Zymomonas mobilis subsp. mobilis ATCC 10988: one gene and its partner. The protein of the gene in region 2 interacts with the protein of the main gene of each other region in a pairwise test. Links are inferred from orthologs where the notes say so. Each region holds a gene or a part of one and is shown on either strand. Other genes may lie near its edges.

The links.
Region 1: the proteins of pheT (region 2) and secD interact in binary tests that used the Escherichia coli proteins (3 or more experiments, as listed by UniProt). The link is inferred for Zymomonas mobilis subsp. mobilis ATCC 10988 from one-to-one orthologs.

Annotation. Positions count from the first base shown.
Region 1 is NC_017262.1:1,465,593-1,474,189, reverse strand. The notes cover bases 3,788-6,669. They hold secD (protein translocase subunit SecD), read right to left. Parts: upstream 6,080-6,669; coding sequence 4,496-6,079; downstream 3,788-4,495. Other genes in these bases: yajC (preprotein translocase subunit YajC), read right to left, coding at 6,086-6,433; secF (protein translocase subunit SecF), read right to left, coding at 3,788-4,479. In the rest of the region: ZMOB_RS06600 (M16 family metallopeptidase), read right to left, coding at 1-106; thrC (threonine synthase), read right to left, coding at 103-1,500; ZMOB_RS06590 (hypothetical protein), read right to left, coding at 1,719-2,030; ZMOB_RS06585 (adenosine kinase), read left to right, coding at 2,434-3,441; more of secF, read right to left, coding at 3,562-3,787; ZMOB_RS06560 (beta-ketoacyl-ACP synthase III), read right to left, coding at 7,313-8,284; phosphate acyltransferase PlsX, read right to left, coding at 8,281-8,597. UniProt on the Escherichia coli protein: Part of the Sec protein translocase complex. Interacts with the SecYEG preprotein conducting channel. SecDF uses the proton motive force (PMF) to complete protein translocation after the ATP-dependent function of SecA.
Region 2 is NC_017262.1:1,858,858-1,867,657, forward strand. Bases 2,534-5,618 are described here. They hold pheT (phenylalanine--tRNA ligase subunit beta), read left to right. Parts: upstream 2,534-2,933; coding sequence 2,934-5,303; downstream 5,304-5,618. Other genes in these bases: pheS (phenylalanine--tRNA ligase subunit alpha), read left to right, coding at 2,534-2,937; ZMOB_RS08380 (ABCB family ABC transporter ATP-binding protein/permease), read left to right, coding at 5,380-5,618. Outside these bases: ZMOB_RS08360 (inositol monophosphatase family protein), read left to right, coding at 29-808; rpmI (50S ribosomal protein L35), read left to right, coding at 954-1,157; rplT (50S ribosomal protein L20), read left to right, coding at 1,171-1,548; more of pheS, read left to right, coding at 1,837-2,533; more of ZMOB_RS08380, read left to right, coding at 5,619-7,167; ZMOB_RS08385 (DUF4167 domain-containing protein), read right to left, coding at 7,227-8,300; prmC (peptide chain release factor N(5)-glutamine methyltransferase), read right to left, coding at 8,611-8,800.

The DNA of each region.
Region 1 (8,597 bases), 390 kb from region 2 along the record:
GGGCGCCCACATTAGAATATAGGCCAACGGCCATCGTCTCGACTCCCGACATCGGTTGAAGAGCGATGGCCAAGCCATTGGATAAGCGGTGAAGCCTAGGACTCAAAGCTGGAATCCGGCATCAATATAAGCCTGAATTGTCTGACGTGACGCAGGCAGTTCAACATAGCGTTCTTCACGGCTGTAAAGATCAGCCAAACGATGCGGCAGAGGAGCGTTTTTACCCGTAATACGGGAAACAGCATCAGGGAATTTTGCCGGATGAGCCGTTGCCAAAGTAACAACCGGAACATCCTTTGGAAGATCTGTTTCACGGGCGGCCGCCAAACCAATAGCCGTATGAGGATCAATAACCTGTCCTGCTTTATCGGAAGCCCAACGCATGGTCGCAGCCATTTCATCGGGATCAATGCGTTTGCTGCTGAATATCGTTGCAGCTTGCTGGCGCATTGCATCAGAAATCTGAATAGCACGACTCTGTTCAAATTGCGCCATTGTTGCCGCCAAAGAAGCCGCATCCCGACCATGAAGGTCAAAAAGCAAGCGTTCAAAATTGGAACTGATTTGGATATCCATCGACGGCGCATCGGTCGGGGTTACATTACCGACAGAATAATCACCGGCTGACAATGCCCGATAAAGGATATCATTGATGTTAGTCGCAACGATCAATTTTTCGACAGGAAGCCCCATTTTTTTGGCAGCGTAACCCGCAAAAACATCACCAAAGTTACCAGTAGGAACAGAAAAAGCGACTTTCCGATCAGGTGCACCAAGACGAACAGCCGCATAGAAATAATAAACGATCTGAGCCATCAAGCGAGCCCAGTTAATCGAATTAACAGCGCCCAGACGATGACGTTTTCTAAAGTCGCTATCGTTGAACATGGCTTTGACAATAGCCTGTGCATCATCAAAGCTACCGTCAATCGCGACATTATGGACATTTTTGTCGAGAACCGTCGTCATTTGGCGACGTTGAACTTCGGAAACCCGACCGTTGGGATGCAACATCACAATTTGCACGCCAGCTCGTCCAGCAACAGCAGATATAGCCGCCGATCCAGTATCACCGGAGGTTGCTCCGACGATTGTCAGATCCTGTCCTTTTTCTTCGGAAAGGAATTTTTCAAATAAATGACCTAGAAGTTGTAAAGCAACATCCTTGAAAGCCAAGGTCGGGCCATGAAATAATTCCAGCAAGAAATGCCGTTCATCTAACTGAACCAACGGCGTAACAGCTGCATGGTTGAACTGACCATAAGCGGCTCCGCACAGATTTTTTAATGCCTGATCGTCGAGCACACCGCTGACAAATGGCCGCATAACCGCAACAGCCGTATCGACATAGGACAATCCTGCTAATGCAGCGATATCCTCGCGGCTGAAGGCTGGCCAATTTTCTGGCACATAGAGACCACCATCCGAGGCAAGCCCGGTTAAGGTAACGCCCTTAAAATCCTGCGCGGCTGCCGCGCCCCTTGTACTGATATAGCGCATGATGTCCGCTCAATTCTGAAATATAACAACATGACCTTTGCCCCAGGCAAAAGACTTGATGCTTTTCTAACGAGGGGCAAGGCTTTCGGCAATCCGTATGAAAGGAAAATAAGGCGATAAAGGCCAAAAATCGAAGATAGCATAAAGGGCTATGTTCTTTTATTTCTCGAAAGGCTTTTATCCTTTTTAGCGGCTACCCAGACTCGCTATTCAGACAATCACTTATGATGTGGCTTCTGGACAAGCATTCTAAGACAATTTTCCTGATTGAAATCATTGCCTTGTAAATCTCGGACATCAACATGCCGCACCACCATTTCTTCATTCTTGTGTGGCGGATAAAGATAGGCATCCAAAACACAAACCGAACTCTGGAATTGCAGACGCCTTGCCCAAGGCTCATCAATATCCTGATCAGGAGAACCAAAAAGACCAATAAGATTACGGGCTGTCATTCCTTGTAATTTGGGTAAACGATCAGGTGAAGCCACCGGAGCAACCGGACGTTTTACAGGAGGTGGTGTCACCACAGGATGCTTTTCCCCTCCACCGCATCCAGATAGGCACATAAGGATCGGGACAAAACTTCCGAGCAACGTTCTTTTCAGAAAAGATTTGTCTAGCAAAATAGCCGGTGTCCACTGTCTATTGCCAATTTGATCCATAAAAATACGATACTTTCTAAGCCGTAAAGAGATTCGCCTAAAGAGAATAAGGCATATTTATCAAGGCTTCTTATTTTCCAGAAAAGGATATCCTGTCCATCGGCTTTCTTTACCGATAAGCCGATATCTGCCTCCTTTGACCGCAATGACAGAATTTTGTCTCTTGAGAGATATGAATAAAACCCTTTTCTGCTGTTTGCTCGCTTTTCTAACGCCGTTATGGCATCTGAAATTTTAAATTAGGCATATTTATTCAGGAAAGGCCGCTATGCCGCATAACCGCTATGATATTGTTGCTATCGGAAACGCCATTGTCGATGTTTTGGCAGCCACGGACGATCAGTTCTTATCCGAAAAAAATATTACGAAAGGATCGATGCAGCTGATTGATGCCGATTCAGCTGAAACCCTTTATCAGGAAATGAATCCCAGCCATGAAATTAGCGGTGGTTCAGCAGCGAATACCCTTGTTGGTGTAGCTGCCTTGGGTGGACGTTGTGCCTTTATTGGACAAGTCGCCAATGATCCGCTTGGTCAGGTTTTTCAACAAGATATTCGCGCTCAGAATATTCATTTTGATGTCCCCGTTCAGGAAGCAACTATTCCAACAGGGCGATGCCTTATTCTGGTTTCGCCTGATGGCGAACGGAGTATGAATACCTTTTTAGGGGTTGCCCAGACTTTACATCAAACTGCCATCAAGCCAGAAGTGATCGAGAATGCAGAAATTCTGTATCTCGAAGGCTACCTTTGGGATCCTGAAGTACCACGCTCAGCGATGAAAGAAGCGATCCAAATTGCAAGAAAAGCAGGCAAGAAAGTAGCTTTAACGCTTTCCGATACATTCTGCATAGAGCGCCATCGTGAGGACTTCAAAGAGCTGATCAATAACGGTCTGATTGATATACTCTTCGCGAATGAAGGCGAATTAAGATCATTGGTGCAACATGATGATCTAGATCGGGGCATTGAAGAAGTCGCAGCAAAACTGCCTTTGTTGGTGGTTACCAAAGGCCCAGATGGTGCTATTGCTGTCCAAGATATGGAACGGACAGAAGTATCCGCCAAGAAGATCGATCAAGTCGTCGACACGACAGGTGCAGGCGATCTTTTTGCAGCTGGTTTTCTTGCCGGTCAGGCCAGAAATCTTTCTATTGCGGCCAGCCTTGAAATGGGTGCCATTGCAGCAGCAGAAATTATCTCCCATTATGGAGCACGGCCTGAAAATGATATTAAAACAATGATTGAATCTGCATTGAACATTAGTCTGAATTAGGGCAGGGGAAAATTCTCTTTATCTGTTCGATATAAGGATAAAGAGGCAACCTGATCAAAGTAACAAAAAAGGCTCCGAATAGTTTTCGGAGCCTTTTTTTATTGGGATCGAAATCTGTTTTTATTCCGATTTTGCTGTCTTTGGTCGTAAATTTAGGAAAATCAGCAAAGAGGACGAGACATAGATAGAAGAATATGTGCCGACGATAACTCCAAGTAGCATAGCTGCTGTGAAGCTACGAACGGCATCGCCTCCAAAAATAAGTAAAATGCCCAGAACCAAAATCATGGAAAAACTGGTCATAACCGTTCGGGGTAAGGTTTCATTGACAGAAAGATCAATCAATGAACCTAAATCCATCTTGCGGAATTTTCTTAAATTCTCACGAATACGGTCATCAATAACGATTTTATCGTTAATGGAATAACCGGCAATCGTCAAAATAGCTGCTACAATGTTCAGGTCAAATTCCATACGTGTTAAGGCAAAAAAGCCAAGAATGACCAACACATCATGGGCAACCGACACAAAAGTTGAGACGGCAAACTGCCACTCAAAGCGTAACCATGTAAAAATTACGATACCAGCAATAGCGAGTAAAACAGCAATAATCCCACTGCGCATTAACTCACCAGAGACCTTACCGGAAACGGTATCAACACGCTCGAAATGCACATTAGGAAATTGCTGTGATAAAGAAGTCTGAACAATCTTGACCACTTTTTGGGAGGCTGATTCATCGCCGGGCGGCAATGGCAACCGGATCGACACATTGTTATTGGTGCCTATTTGCTGAAGACTGGCCTCACCGATATTCAGACGGTTAATATCCCGCCGCAAAGTATCGAGTTCAACCGGTTTTTCAAAATGGGCTTCAATCATCAAGCCGCCGACGAAATCAACACCAAGATTGAGTCCTTTTACACCCAACAAGGCTACAGAAGCCAAGGTCAGGATGAAGGTAAGCAAAAATGCTATCCCTCGTAAGCGGACAAAACGGATATTCGTGTTATCCGGGACAATACGAAGCAATGCCATAGTGATATGCCCCTTCCTAGATCGTCAGTTTAGCCGGACGACGTCTCAGATAGAGAGCCACCAACATACGGGTAAAGGTAACGGCAGTGAAAACCGAGGTAATAATCCCGATTAACAGAACTACGGCAAAGCCCTTAACAGGCCCCGAACCGAAACAGATCATAATCAACGCCGAAATAGCATGAGTCACATTGGCATCAAAAATCGTCCGGCTCGCTTCTTTATAGCCCATATCAACCGCATGAACGGGGGTGCGCCCACGGCCAATTTCTTCACGGATGCGTTCATTGATAAGCACGTTGGCATCAACCGCTGCACCAATGGTCAACACAAGACCAGCAATACCAGGCAGTGTCAGAGTAGCACCAAGAACAGCCATAACCGCCAATATTAAGAACAGGTTAAGGATAACCGCACTGGAAGCATAGATACCAAAACGGCCATAAACACTGATCATAAAAATGACGATCGCTACAATAGCGATACTGCACGCCAAAGTTCCGGCACGAATAGAATCCGCCCCCAAACCAGGACCTACTGTTCTTTCTTCAACTACCTTCAAAGCAACCGGCAAGCTACCGGAGCGAAGCGCGATAGCCATCTGATTAGCTGAATCAATAGTAAAACTACCAGTGATAATGGCAGAACCACCTAAAATAGGCTCATTAATCGACGGAGCAGAAAGGATGACGTTATCCAAAATAATGGCAAAGCGTTTACCTGGATTTTTCTGGGTCACTTCCGCGAAACGGCGGCCACCGTCAGCATTAAAGCTGATCGATACAGCCGGTAGGCTATTCTGATCCATCGTCTGATCGGCATGAACAAGATCAACACCCGTTACAATAGCGCGACGTTGAACAGCGACAGGCTGGCCAGATTGCGCAATCATCACTTGCGTCCCAATCGGCACTTTTCCTTGAGCCAGATCGGCTGATTTGACGCTGTCATCCACCAATTTGAATTCAAGTTTGGCTGTTTTACCAATCAAGGCCTTTAAGGCTGATGGGTTTTGCAAACCAGGAACCTGAACAACGATACGATCACTTCCTTGGCGGATAATAATGGGTTCTCTTGTTCCCAAGGAATCGATGCGCTTGCGAACGACTTCGGTTGCGCCTTCCATCGCCTGATTGACAAAAGATTGGATACCAGCCTTGGTTGGACGCATCACAATACGATTGCCGTCAACGACCCGAACATCCCAATCACGCTGTCCTGTGGCACCGATACCATTCGTTAAGGTTCTGACCGCTTCAACGGCGCTATCCAACTGGTGGTTATCGCGTACCATAAAGCTAAGCTGATCATTATCGGCAGACATATCGCCAATAGTAATAGCCGGTTGTGCTCGGCTGATCTGGGAACGAACCATTTCTTCCATGGTAACGATACGTTGATGAGCAACATCTGCCGTATCCGCTTCAAGTAGAATATGGCTTCCCCCAGAAAGATCGAGACCGAAATTAATACGGGGCAAAGCCCCTAAGCCGAATTTCTGGTCAAGATTTGAAGGCAATAGGCTGGGGATAGCCAAAAAGACCCCCAGCACCAGCACTAAAATAATCGACCAGATTTTCCAACGCGGGAAGTCAAGCATAACAGATTATTCAACCGTATTGGAATTGGCAGCCGTCAGTGGCTGAACACTTTGTAAGGTCGCTTTAACAACGGATATTTTAATACCCTTTGAAATTTCAATTTCTACTTCGCGATCGCTTACTTTTAAAACTTTACCAATGATACCACCGGCGGTGATAACCGTATCGCCTTTCTGAACAGCATCAATAGCACGCCGCTGATCCTTAAAGCGCTTCTGCTGCGGCCGGATCAACATGAGATAAATGATCAGAAAAACAACGAGGAAAGGCAACATAGAAAGCAACTGACCAGAAAAACCATTCAAGCCAGCAGAATTGCCCGCTGTCTGGGCAAAGGCAGGAGTTGAAAACATCGAAAAACTATATCCTGAAAAGGGAAAGAAAAGCCTTAGTTTATAGCATTAGATAAACCTCAGGCGATTATTTTATAATTATCACGATAAAAGCGATGGCCGCAACCGATCATTCTCTTTTATCCTCGGATATCATCCAGATATGATGGAGTTGTTTTAAGGCAGCGAGAAAAAATTTATAAAAACATGCAATCTTTACTTGCGTCTATCAAATAATTCCCCTAGATTTTGCCACCTCGGTCGGGGCGTAGCGCAGCCTGGTAGCGCATCACACTGGGGGTGTGGGGGTCGCTGGTTCGAATCCAGTCGCCCCGACCAGCTAATCTCAAATATTCTTCTTTTAAAAACAGATATATTAAGCGCAAGCCGTAGATAGCTTTTAGCCAACGCGCTTAAAAGAACAGCCCTGTATATTCAGGCTGTTTATGGCCCAAATTTGGGTTTCTTCTTAGAATTTTAATTATTTCGTGTGATTGCTATTAAACAATAATACAGTAAAATTCAAATTACCTAAAATAAACTAATTTAATAAAAAATAACTAAAACCTAGATTTCTTTATATTTTCATCTCAGAAAACAGCTAATTTCTTCAGCTAGGCTATACCAGCAATATCAAGACATATTTAGCACAAGCTTTTTAATAAGATAATTAACAAAAATCTTTACAGAAAGCGAGCTACAGGGATCAAAGCATCGTAAAAAGGCAGAATATTCATCAAGCCTTCTCCTATTCTTATATCGAAGGATTCTCTTTACCGAAGATTGCTATATCTACTAGATCAACTCTGAAAAAATACTAAGGGCTCACTTTACCCATAAAAAAATAGGCTATCCCTTGTCAGGGTATAGCCACTAAAGAATCCAAAGATAGAACGCGCGCTAAAAACGAATAACAGCGGCGCCCCATGTAAAACCACCGCCCATAGCTTCCAGAACAACAAGATCACCGGACTTTATGCGGCCATCTTGCACAGCAGCATCTAAAGCCAAAGGAACAGAAGCCGCTGCAGTATTAGCATGACGATCGACAGTCATGACCACTTGCTCAGAAGGAACACCTAATTTTTGAGCTGTCGCAGACAGAATTCGAGCATTTGCCTGATGTGGAACAACCCAATCAACTTGAGAAGCTGAGAATCCTGAAACCGTCAAGGCTTCTTCGGTAACAGAAACCAAATTAGTGACAGCATGGCGGAAAACCTCACGCCCTTTCATTAGCAGCTTTCCAACAGTTCCTGTCGTCGAAACACCACCATCACTGCATAGTAAATCTTTGTAGCGTCCATCAGCATGTAATTTGACCGTCTGAATGCCTTTTTCAACATCATCTGTCTGACGTAAGACAACCGCCCCCGCCCCATCGCCAAATAAAACGCAGGTCGTTCGGTCTTCCCAGTTTAATAAACGGGTAAAGGTTTCAGCACCAATAACCAGAGCTACTTTAGCGCTATCAGTCCGAAGCATGCTGTCAGCAACAGACAAAGCATAAAGGAAGCCCGAGCAAACAGCCTGAACATCAAAAGCAATACAATCACCAACACCTAAATCTGCCTGAACACTCATAGCCGTTGCAGGCAAAGTATAATCTGGTGTTGTAGTTGCAACGATGATCAGCCCCACCTCTTCTGGTGCGACATTTGCATTTTTGAGTGCACGACGGGCAGCTTCCGTAGCCAATGTGCCGGTAGTTTCATCTGAATCTGCAATATGGCGGAAACGAATACCAGTTCGCTCAACGATCCAGGCATCCGAAGTATCAATATGATAATTTTGCGCTAACTCGTCATTGGAAAGACGTGTCTTAGGCAAAACCGATCCGGTTCCGATGATTGCTGACCGCCGCATAGTCATGCCTGCAATTCCTTATTGCTCGCCTGAGAAAAAAACATATCCAGATCATCGGCGATGCAATTGACCAGATTAGAACGGACAAGCTTAGCTGTCAGATGAACGGCTTGAGCGATACCAGATACGTTAGCATTCCCATGGCTTTTAACAACGATGCCATTAAGACCAAGAAAAATTGCGCCATTATGATTATTCGGATCAAGATAAACTCTAAATAATCTGAAAGCAGGTTTTGAAAGCAGAAAACCTAATTTGGAACGCAATGAACTTGAAAAAGCACGCCGGAGAAGGTTAGTAATGAAACGTGCCGTGCCTT
Region 2 (8,800 bases):
GCAGGCTTTTTCTATTTCGGAGATAATCATGTCCCGAAGCGCTTATGAAGATGATATTCGTCTTGCTCATCGGCTAGCTGATGTTGCTGCGGATATTATCCGGCCTTTCTTTCGTGCACCGTTAACGATTGACCTCAAAGCTGATCATTCACCGGTGACAAAAGCCGATCGTGGTGCCGAACAGGCTATGCGGGCTATTCTTGAAAAAGAACGGCCAGAAGACGGCATTTTTGGCGAAGAAATGGGTGTCTCCCGTCCTGATGCTCGCCGCCTTTGGGTCTTGGATCCAATAGATGGAACACGAGCCTTTATTGGTGGACGGGCTAGCTTCGGAACATTGATTGCTTTGGTTGAAGATGGTCGACCTGTTCTTGGAATTATTAACCAGCCTATCCATCAAGAACGTTGGGTCGGAGTTAAAGATTTACCTACCCGCTTTAATGGGGAAGTTATTCATACGCGGTCTTGTCCAGCCCTTGATCATGCACTGTTAGCGACAACCTCGCCTTGGCTGTTTGAAAAAGAAGGCGAAGTCCATTTTGATAAAATCCGCTTAAAGTGTCGGGATACCTTATTGGGTGGGGACTGTTACAATTATGGTCTTCTTTCTCTTGGTCACTGCGATCTTGTGGTCGAACAAGGACTAAAATTTTACGATTTTGCTGCCCTTGTGCCTATTGTCGAAGGGGCAGGGGGTATCATGCGTGATTGGCAGAACCGTCCACTCAATAAAAACAGCGTTGGCGAAGTCATTGCCGCAGGCGATCATCACTTGATCGAACCAGCATTGTCTGCCATGGAATTATAAGCCTTTGTAAGTTTAAGAAAGAGCGGCTTGTCAAATAGGGATACCCTCTTTATAAACCGCCTTTCTTCCACGATCTGCTCTACACTGCCCGGCTTTTTATGGGCTGCCGTGGCGGTGGTCGATCGTCAAAATCAAGGAGACGAAAATGCCCAAGTTAAAGACCAAAAGTGGGGTCAAAAAGCGGTTTAAATTCACCGCCAATGGCAAAGTAAAACATGGTGTCGCCGGTAAGCGCCATCGCCTTATCAGCCATAACGCCAAATACATCCGTCAGCACCGCCGTACCGATGTAGTTTCATCAACTGAAAACCGCACCATCAAGGCGTGGGCACCATACGGTTTAAACTAAGGGAGGCTGATAGATGGCACGTGTAAAACGCGGTACCACCACGCGGGCAAAACATAATCGGATTCTGGATCAGGCCAAAGGTTACTACGGTCGCCGGAAAAACACCATTCGTATTGCCCGTCAGGCAGTCGAAAAAGCCGGTCAGTATGCTTATCGCGACCGTAAGGTTAAAAAGCGTTCTTTCCGCGCACTTTGGATTCAGCGTATCAACGCTGCTGTCCGCGCAGAAGGCTTGACCTATGGTGTTTTCATGTATGGTCTGAAATTAGCCGGTCTTGATCTTGATCGCAAAGTTCTGGCCGATCTGGCTATGAATGAATCGGCTGCTTTCGGCGCTATCATTGCTCAGGTCAAATCAGCTTTACCGGAAGGCGCACGCGTTGCAGCTTGATGATTAAGCTTTTAAATAATCGCTTTCTTTAAGGTGATTGAGAAAGGCATAGGAGCACTCTTCAGGGCGTTTCTATGCCTTCTTTTGTTATACAGTCCAGTGCGCATCTTCATTCGGCTAAACCGTATGAAGATGCGTTCTGGAAAAATTTAATGATTTACTGTCTGATATCGGCTGAATATGGCAAAAATCTTTTGGATTTTTTACGCTATAATAGGGTGATATTAAATATCTCCTTCCCATGAACAGCGCGTTAAACAGGCGATGGTCACAAAAATGATGGAAAGCATGACCGATCTAGATAATCTGAAAGCCGATCTGATCGGCCAGATCTCTCAATCAGGGGATTTGGCCGGCTTGGAATCTGTGCGCGTCCATGCCCTCGGTAAGCAAGGGGTTGTTACGGCGCTTTTAAAATCGCTCGGAAAGATGACTCCGGAAGAGCGGCAAGAAAAAGGGCCTGTCATCCACAGCCTACGACAAGCAGTGGCGCAAGGGATTGCCGATCGTAAACAGGCTTTGGAAACAGCTTTACTGAATGAAAAGCTCGCAAGCGAAACCATAGATCTTTCCTTGCCTTCTCCCAAAATGCCGAAGGGATCACTGCATCCGGTTAGTCAGGTTATGGATGAGCTGGCTGAAATTTTTGCTGACCTTGGTTTTGCGGTGGCAAGCGGGCCCGAAATCGAAGATGAGTGGCATAATTTTAGCGCTTTGAATATCCCTGAAAGTCATCCGGCTCGTGCTATGCACGACACCTTCTATTTCGAACCTCAGGAAGGGGCTTCGGATAAAGGCGATAAAGGCCGGATGTTGCTTCGGACGCATACCTCTCCGGTTCAGATCCGAACGATGCAGGGACAGGAACCCCCTATACGCATCATTGCACCGGGACGCACCTATCGTTCGGATTCAGATGCAACTCATACGCCGATGTTTCATCAAGTCGAAGGGCTAGTCATCGATAAGGGAGTGCATCTTGGACATTTGAAATGGACGCTTGAAACTTTTGTTCGCGCCTATTTTGAACGTGATGATATCGTTCTCCGTTTACGTCCCAGTTATTTCCCCTTCACTGAACCTTCTATGGAAGTTGATGTTGGTTATACCCTTGAAAAAGGGCGTCGTATTATCGGCGGAAAACAACCGGATGGCTGGATGGAAATTTTAGGATCCGGTATGGTTCATCCCAATGTGATTACCGCTTGCGGCCTTGATCCCAATGTCTGGCAAGGTTTTGCTTTTGGTTGCGGTATCGACCGTTTGGCTATGCTGAAATATGGCATGGATGATTTACGGGCTTTCTTTGACGGCGATTTGCGCTGGTTGCGTCACTTTGGCTTTGCCGCGCTTGACGTGCCCACACTTTCAGGAGGAGTCGGCGCATGAAGTTCACGCTTTCATGGTTAAAAGAGCATCTGGAAACAGAAGCCTCTGTTCAGGAAATTGCTGATACGCTGACTCGTATCGGTCACGAAGTAGAATCGGTTCATAATCCGGCTGACGGTTTGGAAGCATTTCGGATTGCACGCATCCTCACTGCTGAACGCCATCCACAGGCAGATCGCCTTCAGATTTTGGCGGTCGATGTCGGTGAATCCGAACCACTACAGGTTGTTTGCGGCGCAGCTAACGCGCGCGCTGGTCTGGTTGGCGTTTTTGCTGCCCCTGGTGTCTATGTCCCGGGTATTGATGTTACCCTGAAGATTGCTTCTATCCGTGGCGTTGAAAGCCGCGGGATGATGTGTTCCATCCGCGAACTCGGCCTTGGCGATGAACATGAGGGTATTCTTGATTTGCCGCATGAGGCTCCCGTCGGCCAATCTTATGTCGAATGGGCAGGATTAGATGATCCCGTTTTCGATGTTGCTATCACCCCCGATCGTCAAGATTGTATGGGTGTTCGTGGCTTAGCACGTGATTTGGCAACAGCGGGTATCGGTCGATTAAAGCCTTTGGCTATTCCAAGGGTTCCTGTCACGGATGCAGCTCCCGCTGAAATCACTATCGAAGATAAAGAGGGTTGTCCTGCCTTTTTTGGTCAGCTTATTCACGGGATCCAAAACGGCCCTTCGCCGGAATGGATGGCAAGAAGATTACGGGCTATCGGTTTCAGACCGACTTCGGCTTTGGTCGATATCACCAATTATATCATGTTTGATTTGGGGCGTCCGCTTCATGTCTATGATGCAGGAGCTATCAAAGGTAAATTGACAGCTCGGAAAGCCCAGAATAACGAAAAAATAGAAGCTCTGAATGGCAAAAGCTATGATCTTGATCCTTCGATCACGGTGATCGCTGACGATCAGGGTGTCAAAAACATCGCTGGTATCATGGGCGCTGAAAAAGCTAGCGTTTCTGGCTCAACCACAGATGTCATTATTGAATGTGCCTATTTTGATCCGGCAGCTGTCTCACAGGCTGGTCAAAAATTAGGACTGGCTTCAGATGCTCGGATTCGTTTTGAACGAGGCGTTGATCCAGCCTTTTTGAATGAAGGCTTACAGATCTCTGCCCGCATGGTCCTCGATTTTTGCGGTGGTAAAGCCACACAGGCGGTCACGTTAGGCGAAGCGCCTTCTGCTGTTCCGGTCATTTCTTATGATCCTTCTTATGTGACGTCGCTTGCCGCAATGGATGTTGCACCAGCTCGCCAACGGGAAATCCTTGAACAATTGGGTTTTGCGATTGATGCAGGCTGGCGTGTTCGTGTGCCGAGCTTCCGTCGCGATGTCAGCGTTGTTGCCGATATCGTCGCTGATATTGTGAGAATTGAAGGGCTCGATAATGTGCCTTCAACTGCTCTTGATCGTGGTGATGGTGTGGCTCGCCCGATTGCAACCCATGGTCAGTTGACAGAACGGCGGGTGCGTCGCGCAGCGGCTGCTTTTGGTATGAATGAAGCCGTTACATGGAGCTTCATCTCCGAAAAAGATGCCAATATTTTTGGTGGTGCTTTCTGGAAACTTGCTAACCCGATTAGTGAAGATATGAAGGTGATGCGACCTTCCTTATTGCCGGGGTTGCTTACCGCTGCCAAACGTAATCGGGATCGGGGACAGTCTACTATTCGCTTATTCGAAGTTGGACGTCGTTATTTGCAAGAAGCTGAACGTCCAACTTTGGGGCTGATTTTTGCTGGTGAGCGGATGAGCCGCGATTGGCAATACGGAAAAAGCCAGAATTTCGACGCTTATGATGCCAAAACCGCTGTTTCTGCTATGCTGGATTCAGTCGGCATGCCCGTTGAAAAATTGCAGTTGCTGGGTGATGCCGGTGATGTTTATCATCCGGGGCGTTCAGGCCGATTGTGTCTTGGACCCAAAAACACTTTAGCTGTTTTTGGTGAAATTCATCCAGCTATTCTGGCTGAATTCAATATGGAAGGGCCTGTCATCGGGGCAGAAATATTCTTGGATGCCTTGCCGCTTCGCAAAAATTCGGGGCAGCTGCGGCAGCCTTACGCACCCAGTATGCTACAGCCTGTTTTCCGTGATTTTGCCTTCTTGCTACCAAAAGACGTTCCTGCAGCTGATTTAGTGCGCAGCATCGCCGGTGCCGACAAAAATGCGATTGTCGAGGCTCGTATTTTTGACGTCTTTACAGGCGAAACGATAGACGAGAATGAAAAGTCATTGGGCATTGAAGTCATGCTGCAACCTGCAGAAAAAAGCTTCACTGATGCTGAATTGCAGGCCATTAGCGATAAAATCGTCGCAGCGGCTGCCAAAAAGGGGGCTCGTTTAAGGGCCTGAAATTAGAAAAATTTGTTTTATTCAAGGCGGATATGGCATCATATCCGCCTCTTTTTTGTCTTTTTGAGGAAAATTGATGGCTGTTAAAGGTAAGGAATACCCTCATGATTCACTAACCAATCTGAGGCGTTTTTTACGTTACCTCTGGCCTAAAAATCGGCGAGATCTCAAAACAAGACTGTTGCTTGCTTTGGTCATGGTTCTCTTTTCAAAGGCTATTATTCTATTGATGCCCTTTGCATATAAAGGGGTCATAGACCACATGACGGCTCCTGAAAAAACGGGGACAGGCATCGCAATGGCCTTGGCAGTAGCTTATGCCGCCAGTCGATTCGGAAGCGTTCTTTTTGATAATTTACGAAACGCTATCTTTGAGGCTGTAGGGCAAAATGCAGCAAAAGAATTATCCGTAGAATTATTCAAACATTTGCATGATTTGCCTCTGTCTTTTCATCTTGAACGACGGACAGGATCTTTGACGCGCATTATTGAGCGCGGCACAAAAAGCATTGATTCAATGCTCTATTATTTGATCTTCAATATAGGTCCTACAATTTTTGAATTGATAGCGACCTGCATTATTTTTGTTCTTTCTGGCTGGGGTTGGGGTATGGTGATGGCTACTTTAGCTATGATCGCTATTTATATTCTCTTTACCCGTATCATAACAGAAAAACGGGTTGCTCTACGTCGGGAATGGGCAGAATATGACCAACAGGCGGGGCAATATGCGCTTGATTCACTGCTTAACTATGAAACTGTTAAGTATTTTAATGCCGAGAGTTTAGAGACTAAACGCTATTCCAAAATAGCTACGCATCTTTCTGATGCTACGGTCAAAGTTGAAAGCTCTCTGGCCTTTCTTAATATTGGCCAATCTCTAATTACCAATATTCTGATGGCAGGAAGTATGATTTTTACTGTCTGGGGATGGAGCCATAATCGTTTTTCGGTTGGGGATGTCGTTCTTATTAATAGCCTTTTGTTGCAACTTTTTCGACCATTAGACTTTTTAGGAACCGTTTACCGTCAGGTCAGACAAGGTTTAACCGATATGGCTGCGGTCTTCCGATTGATAGATACAAAGGCGACATTAGAAGACAAAGCCCATGCTCCAGCCTTACAGATTAAGACAGGCGAGCTACGTTTTGAGCATGTGCAATTCCAATATCATGCAGATCGCTCGATCTTAAAGGATATCGATTTTATCCTCCCCGCTGGTCAAAGCTTGGCTATTGTTGGTTCTTCCGGTGCCGGAAAATCAACTTTAGTACGCCTATTATACCGTTTTTATGATGTAACCGGTGGGCGAATATTGATTGATCATCAAGATATACGAGAGGTTACACAGCATTCTTTACGGCAAATTCTAGGTATGGTGCCACAGGATATAGTCCTCTTTAATGACACTATCGAATATAATATTCGTTATGGCCGTCCCAATGCTTCCTTTGAAGAGATTAGACAGGCAGCACGGGGAGCTGCTATCTCTGATTTTATTAACTCCCTGCCGCAAGGTTATCAAACGACTGTTGGAGAGCGCGGATTGAAACTATCGGGTGGAGAAAAACAACGCATTGCTATCGCTCGGATGCTGCTAAAAAATCCACCTATTTTATTATTCGATGAAGCAACCAGCGCGCTTGATAGTCATAGTGAAGCTGATATTCAGGCTACTCTCAATCAGATAGCTCAAAACAGGACAACGATTATTATTGCCCATCGCTTATCTACGATTGTTCACGCTGATCAGATTATAGTCCTTAATCATGGCAGAATTGCAGAATGTGGCAACCATCAAACCTTATTGGCTCAAAATGGTCTCTATGCCACGATGTGGAAACGACAAAGTCAAAAGGGGTAATGCCAAATGCAAAAAAGGGGGATAAAATCTCCCCCTTTTTTATTTATTCTTAAATGCTCTTAGGCTTCAGCTGCGGCGCTTTCAACTTCTGCTTTCGGGCGCCGTCCACGACGGCGTGGCTTTTCTTCTTCCTGATCAGCATTTTCTACTGGATTGATAGCAGGGGGCAAACGATCTGCTTCTAATCGTGCTTCTGCTTCAATAACAGCTTTTGGTCGCCGGCCACGACGGCGAACAGGAGCTTCTGCTACTGTATCGGAATCGATTGCCGGAATAGCCTCTGCATTGTTTTCTTGCAGGTCGCCTTCAGTATAGCGCTGCGCCTCTGCTGCTTTCCGTGCTTCCGCTTCAACGACAGCTTTCGGTCGCCGGCCACGACGACGAACTGGCGGTGTTACGGCTTCTTCTGATGAAACGTCCATTGGAATAGAGGGTTGAGCTTGAATCGGCATCGCCGTTTCAGTCATCCGGTTATCTTCTCTATCCATAAAATCTGCACGGATATCGGTGCGATCATTATTCTCTACAATTCGTCGCGACCGAACTGGGCTGTTATAGTCATTATTTCCGAAATTGGTGTTATACCCGTTATCAGCGCCATTACGATCATCGCCGGCCAAACGGCTTTCACCTACAACCCGACGAGGCCGTCTAACGACACGGTTTTCCGTATTGTAAGAAGAAGAGGGACGACGATTATCAAACCGGTTATCCATAGGCTGACGTGAATTATCAGCATTTTGTCTGCTATCCATGGATGAACGGTTGTCTATGATCTGTTCGTTATTATCGCCTTCTTGCGATAAATTACGATCACGCATCCGCGCTTCTTCATAACGAAGCCGATTATCATTCAAAATGCGGAAATAATGATCTGCGAATTGAAGGTAATATTCGGTCATTACCCGATCACCTTGCAACTGCATATCACGAGCCAGAGCCTTGTATTTCTCATGAAGCTGACTTGCATTTCCGCGTGCACGGTTATCGATACGATTATTGCGATCTATTCCGTTATTGGAATTAGACCGGGGCAAGCCCCCGCTACGCCCACGGCGTCGGCCGTTCTGACGATTATTGATCAACTGTTCGCTGCCTTCGTCACTACTGGTGGTTAAGTCACCATCCGCCATTGCGACCGGATAACGGGGAGTAAAACTATTTCATCCGCTATGCCGAAAATGGCGGGCTACGTTATTCCCCCTTGAAGACATTGCCCAAAGTCAATGTCATAACTTCTGGAGCCGTTACGACGTTTTGATATCTGCCCCGAAAAGGAACATCGGGAACGCCATGAAGCTACCATTGGGAATTGGCTTAAAAAGTCGGGCGTTAATGCCAGCTTACTTTTGTTTGCCTCTTTCTTTCTTAAGCAGTCTCAGGGATAAATCCAAGCATTATATTGAGATATCTATAAATTTTTCGAAAAAAACTGAAAAATTATCACCTAGATAGCAAAACACAGCGTGGCCTTTGTTCAAGATCGTAAAAAATTCGACTCCTCAATCCGGTCTCTTTAGCAATCATGCTAACATTTTCGGCCTGATCGAATCCGATTTCGAGACAAGCAATACCACGCTCGGTTAAAAGAGAAGGGATTTCCGGTATAATCTCACGATAATCATCTAACCCT